One region of the Dickeya ananatis genome, then DNA from elsewhere that is predicted to be linked to it. Evidence: predicted binding sites of a transcription regulator. Region 1 holds the regulator's gene; each other region holds the start of a gene.
What was found. Region 1 encodes PurR, which represses purine synthesis genes. Its sites were predicted from a motif close to CANGCAAACGTTTGCNTG; they were not measured.
Positions count from the first base shown of each region.

Region 2: purM (phosphoribosylformylglycinamidine cyclo-ligase) is a predicted target of PurR. The motif match lies at 1,406-1,423, and genes of this name have one in related genera.
Region 3: carA (glutamine-hydrolyzing carbamoyl-phosphate synthase small subunit) is a predicted target of PurR. The motif match lies at 2,657-2,674, and genes of this name have one in related genera.

Region 1 covers NZ_CP040816.1:1,417,569-1,421,747, forward strand. The annotation lists gene FGI04_RS06130 (riboflavin synthase subunit alpha) at 1-126, shown strand, start outside; gene cfa (cyclopropane fatty acyl phospholipid synthase) at 271-1,422, opposite strand; gene purR (HTH-type transcriptional repressor PurR) at 1,853-2,878, opposite strand; gene cydH (cytochrome bd-I oxidase subunit CydH) at 3,264-3,353, shown strand; gene FGI04_RS06150 (C40 family peptidase) at 3,457-4,179, opposite strand, start outside.
Region 2 covers NZ_CP040816.1:2,970,415-2,974,593, reverse strand. The annotation lists gene purN (phosphoribosylglycinamide formyltransferase) at 1-306, opposite strand, end outside; gene purM (phosphoribosylformylglycinamidine cyclo-ligase) at 306-1,343, opposite strand; gene upp (uracil phosphoribosyltransferase) at 1,614-2,240, shown strand; gene uraA (uracil permease) at 2,433-3,746, shown strand; gene hda (DnaA inactivator Hda) at 3,864-4,179, shown strand, end outside.
Region 3 covers NZ_CP040816.1:147,601-151,779, reverse strand. The annotation lists gene carB (carbamoyl-phosphate synthase large subunit) at 1-1,201, opposite strand, end outside; gene carA (glutamine-hydrolyzing carbamoyl-phosphate synthase small subunit) at 1,289-2,434, opposite strand; gene dapB (4-hydroxy-tetrahydrodipicolinate reductase) at 2,889-3,710, opposite strand; gene rihC (ribonucleoside hydrolase RihC) at 3,917-4,179, opposite strand, start outside.

The DNA.
Region 1 (4,179 bases):
GACCGTATCAATATCGAAATTGACCCGCAGACTCAGGCTATTATCGACACGGTTGAGCGTGTTATGGCTCGTCAGGCAGAGCAACAACAAGCGCTGGCGGCAGAGCTTGCCGCGAAGAGTGAATAGTTGGGGGAATAAAAGGCGTCTGAGTACGCGTTATTCCTGTTATTCATAATAAAAACCGGCAGCCTGACTGCCGGTTTTTGTTTGTAGATGTTCCCTCGTGGGCGAGAGCGGTGGGGGAGCGTGGGCGATATGCCGCCCACCCAGTCATCGCGCCACGCGCATGCCGCCTTCAATTCCTTCGACACTGAATAACACCTGCCAGAGTTGGATGTTGCGTGCGCGAAACGCGCCAGCACAGGCGTTAAGGTAATAACTGAACATCCGCCGGAAGCGCTCGGGGTAGCGTGCTGACAAGGTGGGCCAGTGCTGCTGGAAGCGCTCGTGCCAGGCCATAAGGGTTCGGTCATAGTCCGCGCCGAAATTGTGCCAGTCTTCCATGACCAGATAAGGCTCGCTGTGCTGGGCGATATGCTGCACTGAGGGTAAACAGCCATTAGGGAAGATGTATTTGTCTATCCAGGCATCAACCTTCAGGCTGGTTTCGTTTGCGCCAATGGTATGCAACAGGAACAGGCCGGTGGATTTGAGGTTTTTTCTGACCACCTGGAAGTAGGTATCGTAATTTTTCGGGCCGACATGTTCGAACATGCCGACGGAAACGATACGGTCAAACTGCCGATTCAGATCGCGGTAGTCCTGTAGCAGAATGGTGACATCCAAATCCTGACAGCGCTGCTGCGCCAATGCCTGTTGCTCGCGGGAGATAGTCACACCGGTTACGCTAACACCGTAATGGCGGGCGGCAAATTCAGCCAGACCGCCCCAGCCGCAGCCGATATCCAGCAGTGTCATCCCGCGGCGTAACTGCAATTTCTCGCAAATGAGGCGCAGCTTATCTTGTTGTGCCTGCTCCAGGGTTTCGGCTTGTTTCCAGTAACCACAGGAGTACTGCATGTACGGGTCTAGCATCAGGCTAAAAAGATCATTACCGAGGTCGTAATGCTCCTTACCCACAATCCATGCCCGCCGACGCGATTGCAGATTGGTCAGGCGCGCCATCAGTATCCGTAGCGTATCCTGCCAACGCTGGGGCAGTTGCTTCTCCAGCCCGGCGCGTATCGCACGGTGGAAAAACATGTCCAGCCGTTCACATTCCCACCAGCCATCCATGTAACTTTCGCCCAGACCCAGTGACCCGTCACGCAATATGCGCTTGTACAGTTCAGGGTTTTTGACCTGAATATCAAACGGTCGCGAACCGTTAATGGCGATATCAGCGGCCGATAACATTTCATTAACCAGTTGGAACCAGGGTTGACTGGGGGTACCCAGATCCTCCACATAAGATGAACTCATAACTTCTCCCTACCTTGCCAGATACATGCGTTATACGGGATAAACCAGACAACTATGGCGATGGGGAGGGTATTCGATGTACCCATTCCACACGTCATCGTCTATCCCTGAGAGCCTCAGAGGAAAATAAGAGACAAGCCGACACGAAAGGCGTCTACCCCGGCCGTGACAAACGGTGCAACAGTCATTAGTGGGGTAGAAAAAGTAAGGCGATGCGTACTGCTAAAAGCATCGTCTGATCATGGTTATTGTCGTCAATGACAGTGACAAGTGTATGACTGCTTTAACCCGTCGACAAGATTCATCGGGCTAAAGCAGCACATTGCGTTCTATATTAGGGTGCCAGGGAGGCACGCTTTGGCGCTTTACAGCGCGGTATGGCGGCGGTTGACACACCTGCGAGTGATAACGAAATCGTCTGGCTAATTCATTAACGGCGGTAATCGAGATATGGACCGTCGGCAACAGAACGACGCTCGATCAGCGTCGGGTGGACTTCGATGGTTTGCGCTTCCTCGCGTTTGCTGGTGATGCGGTCAAGCAACATGGAGAATGCCGCTTGTCCCAGTCGTTCCTTAGGCTGATGAATGGTCGTGAGCGCTGGCGTAAAATAGCGGGAGTGGCGCACATTGTCGTAACCGATCACCGAAATATCCTGCGGTACACGCAGGCCCAGTTCATCCGCTGCACAAATCGCCCCCATAGCCATAATATCGCCGCCGCAGAATACCGCCGTCGGTCGCTGTTTTTGCGCCAGAATCTGGTGCATGGCTTTGTAGCCTGATTCGGGTTCAAAGTCACCCTGAACCACCCACTCTTCACGTAGAGGAATATCCGCCTCTTTCAGCGCTTTCAGAAAGCCCAGATAACGCCCGCTGCCAGTATTGCGCCCCTGAGATCCGGGGATGGCGCCGATATCGCGGTGCCCGCGCTCAATCAGATAACGACCGGCCATATACCCACCGGCAAACGCATTATCAACAATGGTATCGGTGAAATCGCTGTGAGCTCCGCCCCAATCCATGACGACCATCGGGATGTGGCGATAATCCGCCAGCATTGACAGCAGTTCAGGCGGGTACTCGGCACACATCACCAGCAGGCCATCAACACGTTTTTGCGCCAGCATGGACAGATAAGCACGCTGTTTATCCTGATTATTGTGAGAGTTACACAGAATCAGCGTATAGCCTCTGGCGTAGCAGCTGTTTTCCACCGCTTCGATAATTTCAGCGAAATAGGGGGCTTCGCTGGAGGTGGCCAGCAGTCCGATGGATTTGGTGTGGTTGACTTTCAGGCTTCGGGCCACCGCACTGGGTGAATAATGCAATTCATCAATAGCTGCGCGTACCGCAGCCTTGGTCTCTTCGGCGACGAAACGTGTTTTATTAATCACGTGTGATACGGTTGTGGTTGAAACGCCTGCGCGTTTTGCCACATCTTTAATCGTTGCCATCTAAAGTGACTCCTGAACTCATCTGTTACAGTCGTGGGTCTGTTACAGCAGTAAATATGTTGTTAATCGTTTGCCTGCGTGAATTTTGCTCCTGCTGGACAACAAGGCAACATTTCAGTAGGAGACATGCCGAGGTGTGTAGCTTGAAGGGAGGGCTGACGCTTCGACCAACGCAGTGTACACGGTAAACTGCGGATTTTGGCCGATTTAGAGCGAAAGGGGAAGAGGCAATTTGTGTTATCTCTGTGACGCAGAAACCGGTTTTTTGACTTCAGTCGGGTCATAATAGACCTATACTTTGTGTGTTTCCCCATCCGCCGGGATACGGTGCTGATTCAGACGTAACGGGATGACGGCGATCATCAGTCACATACAGGAGAATACGATGGATACAAATTTGAAAATGTCACTGTGTAGTACGTTGGTTGCGTTGGCGGTGATCATTGTCTTTGGTTTCACTGCGGTATTGAACTGATAGCAGATCGCCGGTGTAGAAAAAGAAAACAGAAAAGGGGCTAGTGCCCCTTTTCTCGTTATTCATTAGGTCGTTTAGCCGGTGATTATCTGGCGAATCACTGTTAGCGAATGGTCTTCGGTGTCACCACGCGGCGAGCGCCGACATAATGATCCTGCCAGTAATCTTCACTCAATTTACTGATCTTGATATCGGAACCCGATCGCGGTGACTGGATGAAACGGCCATTGCCCAGGTAGACGCCAACGTGGTCGGCAGCGCCGCGGTTGGTGATACGAAAGAACACCAGGTCGCCACTTTCCAGTTCGCTTTTCTTGATGGGAGCCGCGTCACGCAGGTGGAACATCTCATTGGCGGTGCGCGGAATCGGGATTTTTACCACATCTTTATAGGCGTAATACACCAGCCCGCTGCAATCAAAACCTGAATAAGGTGTTGAACCGCCCCAATGATAAGGTTTACCGATTTGGCTCATCAGCTTGTTCATGGCAGTCAATTTAGCGTGCTGATAGCGTTTTTGGTGAGCAGCACTGATGGTCAGCGCCGCTTTATCGTGTTTACCTTTCTTACTTTTACCATGTGAAGATGTGGCCGCTACCTCATCTTCTTCGTCGACCGCCGCTTTACCTTTTTTGTGTGCGCTTTTAGCCACCGCCAGCTCATGGGCTTTGTGGCTGGTTTTAGCTTGCGCCAGCGTCTCTTTCTTTGTTGTTTCTTTTTTTGCCGTTTTAGCTAATACCGCTTTAGTTGCATGAGCACTGTTAGTGGTATGAGTACTGGCAGTATGCGTGCTTTTCTCAGGCTGCGATTTTGTATGAGGGGAATG
Region 2 (4,179 bases), 1.6 Mb from region 1:
CAGAAAACGGGTGACGAATTCGGCACTGAGGATACGCATATATCCAGCCAATACCACGACATCTGGCTGATATTTCTCGATCTCGACTGCAAGTGCTGCATCGAAATCGGCACGACTGGCATAATCGCCCGGCAGTAGCGCGTGGGTCGCGATACCGGCGTCACGAGCCCGCTTGAGACCGAAAGCATCAGGGTTATTGCTCAATACCGCACTAATTTGCCCGGGAAGGCGACCATGCTGGCAGGCGTCAATTAACGCCTGCAGATTGCTTCCCTGACCTGAAATCAGGACAACGATGTTTTTCATCACTGGATGACCACGGTTTCTCCGCCATTGGTACGGGTAATGACACCGATCTTCCAGGCAGTTTCACCGTTGCTGGTAAGGTGAGCGATAGCGTTGTCCGCCTGTTCGGCTGGCAGCGCGATGATCATGCCCACACCACAGTTAAAGGTGCGATACATTTCGTGACGGCTGACGTTGCCATTTTGCTGCAGCCACTGGAATACAGACGGCCACTGCCAGCTGGATTCCTCGATCGTCGCCTGCATACCTTCCGGCAATACGCGCGGAATGTTTTCCCAGAAACCGCCGCCGGTCAGGTGGGAAATGGCGTGCACATCTACGTTTTCAATCAGTGACAGTACGGATTTCACGTAAATTTTAGTCGGGGCCAGCAGGTGATCAGCCAGTGGTTTGCCATCCAGTTGAATCTGTTCCGGATTAGCGCCACTCACTTCGAGGATTTTACGGATCAGCGAGTAACCGTTGGAGTGTGGGCCGCTGGAAGCCAGCGCGACCAGTGCGTCGCCTTCGCGTACTTTACTGCCGTCGATAATCTCGGCTTTTTCAACCACGCCGACGCAGAAACCGGCCACGTCGTAATCATCACCGTGGTACATGCCGGGCATTTCAGCCGTTTCGCCGCCCACCAGCGCACAGCCAGACTGTTTGCATCCTTCGGCGATACCGGTGATAACGCGGGCTGCCGTGTCGACATCCAGCTTACCGGTGGCGTAATAATCCAGGAAAAACAGTGGCTCGGCACCTTGTACCACCAGGTCGTTGACGCACATTGCCACCAGGTCGATACCAATCGTATCGTGACGCTGCAGGTCCATCGCCAGACGCAGCTTGGTGCCAACCCCATCGGTACCGGAAACCAGTACCGGTTCGCGGTATTTTTGCGGTAAGGCGCATAAGGCACCGAAACCGCCCAATCCACCCATGACTTCCGGGCGACGGGTCTGTTTCACTACACCTTTGATACGGTCTACCAATGCATTACCAGCATCAATATCCACGCCTGCGTCTTTATAGCTGAGAGAGGTTTTATCGGTCACTGCGGAGTCCCCACGGAGGTTACGATTGGTTTAAAAAATGGAGCGCGCTAATTCTAACAGCGTAAGCAAACGTTTGCGAGCGGTGTCTTCGCTGTGTGGCGCTTTCGTCAGGAGATGATGAAGGCCGCTATCGGCTGTCTGGGGGATGGATAGCGATAATTTCCGTTTTCGCTTGATTTGGATCAGACTGGAATCTATGGCGTACATTTGAAAAAGCGGTATAATCCCGCGATTTTTTTGGCCGTCCACTGCCGATGGGAGTAAAGAGTAATGAAAATCGTCGAGGTAAAACACCCGCTCGTTAAGCATAAACTGGGTCTGATGCGCGAGCACGATATCAGTACCAAGCGTTTTCGCGAACTGGCGTCTGAAGTCGGTAGTTTGCTGACCTATGAAGCCACCGCCGATTTGGCGACGGAAAAAGTGACCATCGAAGGCTGGTGCGGCCCGGTTGAAGTTGACCAAATCAAAGGTAAAAAAATTACCGTCGTACCGATCCTGCGTGCTGGCCTTGGCATGATGGAAGGGGTGCTGGAAAACGTACCGAGTGCGCGTATCAGCGTGGTAGGGATGTACCGCGACGAACAAACGCTGGAGCCGGTTCCTTATTTCCAGAAACTGGCTTCTAACATCGACGAACGCATGGCGCTGGTCGTTGACCCGATGCTGGCGACTGGCGGCTCGATGATTGCCACTATCGACCTGCTGAAGAAAGCCGGTTGCCTTAGCATTAAGGTGCTGGTGCTGGTTGCTGCGCCTGAAGGGATTGCCGCGCTGGAGAAAGCGCATCCGGATGTGGAGTTGTACACCGCCTCCATCGACAAGGGCCTCAACGAACACGGTTACATTATGCCGGGCCTGGGCGATGCGGGCGACAAGCTGTTTGGTACGAAATGATATCCAGCCGACTGTAGAGTCGGCTTTTTTTTGCGTATAAGCCGCCGTTTCTGACCTAACCTAACGGGTGGCCCCTGCGCATTCCACGGATGGCGAGATTTTTTCAGCGTCGATGAGATGAAGAGTGGTCGGCGCTGAACTTTCTGCCGGGGTTCCCGGTATTTTTCAGTCTGAGACACAGAGGAAAACACGATGACTCGTCGCGCCATCGGCGTCAGTGAACGCCCCCCACTTTTGCAAACGATACCGCTGAGTTTCCAGCATCTGTTTGCGATGTTCGGAGCCACTGTACTGGTGCCCATTCTGTTCAAAATTAACCCGGCGACCGTACTGCTGTTCAACGGCATCGGGACACTGCTTTATCTGTTTATCTGTAAAGGTAAAATCCCGGCGTATCTGGGTTCTAGTTTTGCGTTTCTCTCGCCGGTTTTTCTGCTATTGCCGCAGGGATATGAAGTGGCGCTGGGCGGCTTTATTCTGTGCGGCGCACTGTTTTGTCTGGTGGCGTTGCTGGTGAAAAAAGTCGGAACCGGCTGGCTGAACGTGATTTTCCCACCGGCGGCGATGGGGGCGATTGTCGCGGTAATCGGGCTGGAATTGGCGGGTGTGGCGGCCAACATGGCTGGCTTGCTGCCTGCTGCCGGTACTGAAATGGATACCAAGACCGTCACTGTTTCACTGGTAACGCTAGCGGTAACCGTGCTGGGCTCCGTCTTGTTTCGCGGTTTTCTGGCGATTATCCCTATCCTGATTGGCGTACTGGTAGGGTATGCGCTTGCTTTCGTGATGGGCATGGTGGATTTAACGCCGATCGCTCAGGCGCACTGGTTCGCTTTACCCACCTTTTATACACCGCGTTTTGAGTGGGTGGCGATGCTGACGGTACTGCCAGCCGCACTGGTGGTAGTCGCCGAACATGTGGGCCATCTGGTGGTCACCGCCAATATCGTGAAAAAAGATCTGATGCGTGACCCTGGTCTGCACCGGTCGTTGTTTGCTAACGGTATTTCTACCATGTTATCCGGCTTTTTTGGTTCCACACCGAATACGACTTACGGTGAGAATATCGGCGTACTGGCGATTACCAAAGTGTACAGTACCTGGGTTATCGGTGGAGCGGCGATCATTGCGATTCTGCTCTCCTGCGTCGGTAAGCTGGCTGCGGCAATTCAGGCTGTGCCGGTTCCGGTGATGGGGGGCGTGTCGCTGCTGTTGTACGGTGTTATCGGCGCATCCGGTATTCGTGTGCTGATCGAATCCAAAGTGGATTACAACAAGGCACAGAACCTGATCCTGACCTCGGTCATACTGATCATCGGCGTCAGCGGCGCGAAGATCCACCTGGGCGCGGTCGAGCTCAAAGGGATGGCGCTGGCCACGGTGGTGGGGGTGTTCCTGAGCCTCGTGTTTCGCGTTATCAGCCTGTTCCGTAAAGAAGAAGAAGTAATTGATGTGATTGATGAGGCGGACGACAACACTTCTGCTCACTCCTCTTCTGCACACTAAAATTCTCCAGCCCGTTGATGTTGCGACGGGCGGTGCGTTGAACCGGCGGGATGCCGGTTCAATCGCAAAAGGTTTCTATGCTAAACTTGATTCGTTTTCCTGCCTGTTTGGTTTGAGGTGCTTCTGAACACACCGGCACAGTTATCATTGCCACTCTATTTACCCGATGACGAAACCTTTGCCAGTTTCTACCCGGGAGAAAATACGTCTCTGCTGGCTGCTATCCATACGACGTTAGATCAGGAACATGGCAGTTACATCTATTTCTGGTCACGTGAAGGCGGCGGCCGTAGTCACCTGCTGCATGCAGCTTGCGCTGAATTGTCCCGTCTTGGTCGTGCGGTCGGTTATGTGCCGTTAGATAAGCGTGCCTATTTCGTCCCAGAGGTGCTGGACGGGATGGAGCAACTGTCGCTGGTCTGTATCGATAATA
Region 3 (4,179 bases), 1.3 Mb from region 1:
CACGCAGCGCTTTCTGCAGTGACTCCTGCTGGGTACGGCCGATCGCCATCACTTCACCCACCGATTTCATCTGCGTCGTCAGACGATCGTTAGCGCCAGCGAATTTTTCGAAGTTAAAGCGCGGGATCTTGGTAACCACATAATCGATGGACGGTTCGAACGATGCCGGGGTACGCCCGCCGGTAATGTCGTTCATCAGTTCATCAAGCGTATAACCCACCGCCAGTTTGGCCGCGATCTTGGCGATCGGGAAACCGGTCGCTTTGGAAGCCAGCGCCGAGGAGCGCGATACACGCGGGTTCATTTCGATAACGATCAGACGCCCGGTTTTCGGGTTGACCGCAAACTGCACGTTGGAGCCGCCGGTTTCTACCCCGATTTCACGCAGTACCGCCATCGAGGCGTTACGCATGATTTGGTATTCCTTGTCGGTCAGGGTTTGTGCCGGCGCGACAGTGATGGAGTCACCGGTGTGGATCCCCATCGCATCGAGGTTTTCGATAGAGCAGACGATGATGCAGTTATCGTTTTTATCCCGCACCACTTCCATTTCATACTCTTTCCAGCCGATCAACGATTCGTCGATCAACAGTTCCTTGGTCGGTGACAAATCCAGACCGCGGGTACAAATTTCTTCAAACTCTTCACGGTTATAGGCAATACCGCCGCCCGTGCCCCCCATGGTGAAAGACGGGCGAATAATGCAGGGATACCCCACATCCGCCGCTACCGCCAGCGCTTCGTCCATATTGTGGGCAATGCCGGAACGTGCGGTTTCGAGGCCGATTTTCTTCATCGCGATATCGAAACGGCGACGATCTTCCGCCTTATCGATGGCATCTGCGGTCGCACCGATCATGGTCACGCCGAACTCTGCCAGCACGCCCTGACGTTCCAGCTCCAGCGCGCAGTTCAGCGCCGTCTGACCGCCCATCGTCGGCAATACGGCATCCGGACGTTCTTTTTCGATGATTTTGCGCACCACTTCCCAGTGGATCGGTTCAATGTAGGTGGCGTCGGCCATCTCCGGGTCGGTCATAATCGTGGCCGGGTTGGAGTTCACCAGAATCACGCGGTAGCCTTCTTCACGCAGCGCCTTACACGCCTGAGCGCCGGAGTAGTCAAACTCGCACGCCTGACCGATCACGATCGGACCGGCACCGAGAATCAGGATACTTTTTATGTCTGTACGTTTTGGCATTTTTCGCTCCTGCGAACCCGTTTACTCACCGCCGCGCTGGCCCTTTCGCCCTGTTCTTTTATCGCAGCGTGACTAAACGGATTCTGATTATTTGGTGTTACGGTAAGACTCAATCAGCTCGATGAAGTGATCAAACAGCGGCGCGGCGTCATGTGGGCCGGGGCTGGCTTCAGGGTGCCCCTGAAAACTGAATGCCGCTTTATCGGTGCGATGAATGCCCTGCAGCGAACCATCAAACAGCGATTTATACGTTGCACGCAGTGTGGCGGGCAGCGACGTTTCGTCTACCGCAAAGCCGTGGTTTTGCGCGGTGATCATCACACGATTACCGTCCAGATCTTTCACCGGGTGGTTGCCGCCGTGGTGACCGAACTTCATCTTGACGGTTTTCGCGCCACTGGCCAGCGCCAGCAACTGGTGACCCAGACAAATGCCGAACACCGGAATATCGGTTTCCAGGAAGGCTTTAATTGCCTTGATGGCGTAATCGCACGGCTCCGGATCGCCAGGACCGTTGGAGAGGAAAATACCGTCCGGATTGAGTTTCAGCACATCCTCGGCCGGGGTTTGCGCGGGTACGACCGTCAGGCGGCAGCCGCGATCCACCAGCATACGCAGGATATTACGCTTCACACCGTAGTCATACGCCACCACATGATACGGCAGTTCGTTCTCGGTTTTTGCCGCTGGCAAGTCGCCTTCCAGCGTCCAGCTACCCTGCAACCAGCTATAGCTGGAGTGGGTGGTCACTTCTTTCGCCAGATCCATCCCTTTCAGGCCGGGGAACGCTTTAGCCTTTTCCAGCGCCAGCGCCGCATCCGGTGCGTCACCGGCGATGATGCAGCCATTCTGCGCGCCTTTTTCACGCAGCAACCGCGTCAATTTGCGAGTGTCGATATCCGCAATCGCCACAATATTGTTGCGTTTGAGGTAATCAGACAGGCTTTCTTCACTGCGGTAGTTGCTGGCAATCAGGGGTAAATCGCGGATAACCAAGCCCTGAGCATGAACGGCGGGAGATTCTTCATCGGCTTTGTTGGCGCCGACATTTCCGATATGGGGATAAGTAAGAGTGACAATCTGGCGGGAATAGGAAGGATCAGTGAGGATTTCTTGATAACCGGTCATTGACGTATTGAAAACGACTTCCCCCACTGCCGTTCCCTCTGCCCCAATGGCCCGACCGTGGAATTGGGTTCCGTCTTCCAGAACCAATAGCGCTGACTTAATCAAAACACCCTCCAAGGAATAAAAAATCACGTTATTTGCATATTAATTCAGATTTAATGGACTAAATCAATGCAAAAACCACCTGTAAGGCAAATTTTTGGCAAATTGCGCGCATTTTAATGATGCCCCTGACCGTTGTCTAGCCAAACCGGATTTTTTTTCACTATTTTATGGCTTCAAGGAGTAATACATCGCCATATCGGTAAAAACACACATCAACTGGGAAAAGTAAACGGTTGCCAGCACCGATGAATGAAATAATGATTAAAATCACACCAAAATCGGTACACTGAATCATAAATAGCCAACAGACGACGGACAAAAAGACAGATAATAATGAAAAACATCAAATACAGGACAATATACCAACCAAACCATCATTTATCACATAAAGCAATGGCGCTATTTTTAGCGCCATTAAAATCAATGCATTAAGAAAAAATCAGACATCCACACCTTACAAATCATCAAGCCCCAGCACATCTTTCATATCAAAAAGACCATGGTTACGAGAGCTTACCCACAATGCGGACCTGACTGCGCCATTTGCGAATGTCATACGGCTGGAAGCCTTGTGTGTTATCTCGATGCGTTCGCCGATGTCTGCAAACATCGCGGTGTGCTCTCCCACGATATCTCCGGCCCGAATGGTGGCAAAACCGATGCTTTTTGGCTCACGCTCACCGGTATACCCTTCACGTGCATAAACCGCACACTCTTTCAGGTCACGGCCCAACGCCCCGGCGATCGCTTCGCCCATCGCCAATGCCGTGCCTGATGGGGCGTCCACTTTATGGCGGTGGTGCGCTTCAATGATCTCAATGTCCGTGTAGTCACCCATGACTTTGGCCGCTTTTTCCAGCAGCTTGAGCAACACATTCACGCCAACACTAAAGTTAGCGGCAAACACAATCCCAATGTCGGCGGCAGCCTGCTGAATCGCTGCTTTACCGGCATCGTCAAAACCGGTGGTGCCGATCACCATCCCTTTGCCGTGCTGGCGACAAAACGCGAGGTGATTGAGCGTACCTTCCGGACGGGTAAAATCGATAAACACGTCGAAATCGTTCACCACCGCCTCAAGACTGCTCTGTACGGTGACATCCGTTTTCCCTGCCCCGGCCAACTCTCCCGCGTCACTACCCAGCAAAGATGAACCTTCACGTTCCAGCGCCGCACCCAGTACAACGCCTTCCATCTGTAACGCAGCCTGAATCAACTGCCGCCCCATGCGGCCACCCGCTCCTGCGATGGCGACGCGGATTTGTGCATCACGCATATTCGTACTCTTTATTTGTTGATGAGTGAGAAAAGGTTCTCAGGTTAACCAGCCCAGCCGGGCGCTGCCAGCCGAAAACCCCCGTAATTAGAAATTTATGACAAACCCGCGGGGATATCAGTAAAAGCTATTGTTTAGCAAGCGATCGTTATGAGCCAGGCCGTGATCATAATCCCTGACCAGGCATGCATGGCTTAACCAAAACATTAAGGCGCTAAAGCCACCACCTGCGCCACCCAGGCGCGAAACCCCGTAACGTCCAACGCTAGTGCCACCTGTGCATTAGCCGGGCGATGTAACCGATGCTGGAGATCCACCACTGTGGTACCCGCGGTATATTCTCCCTGCGTTTCCACCGCGACAAAACAGTGTTGCAGGGTAAACAAACTGGGTTTCACCAGATAAGCAATAGCGCACAGGTCGTGCATACGCAAACCGGTCGCCATACTGCCGCTGCGATAATGGCTGA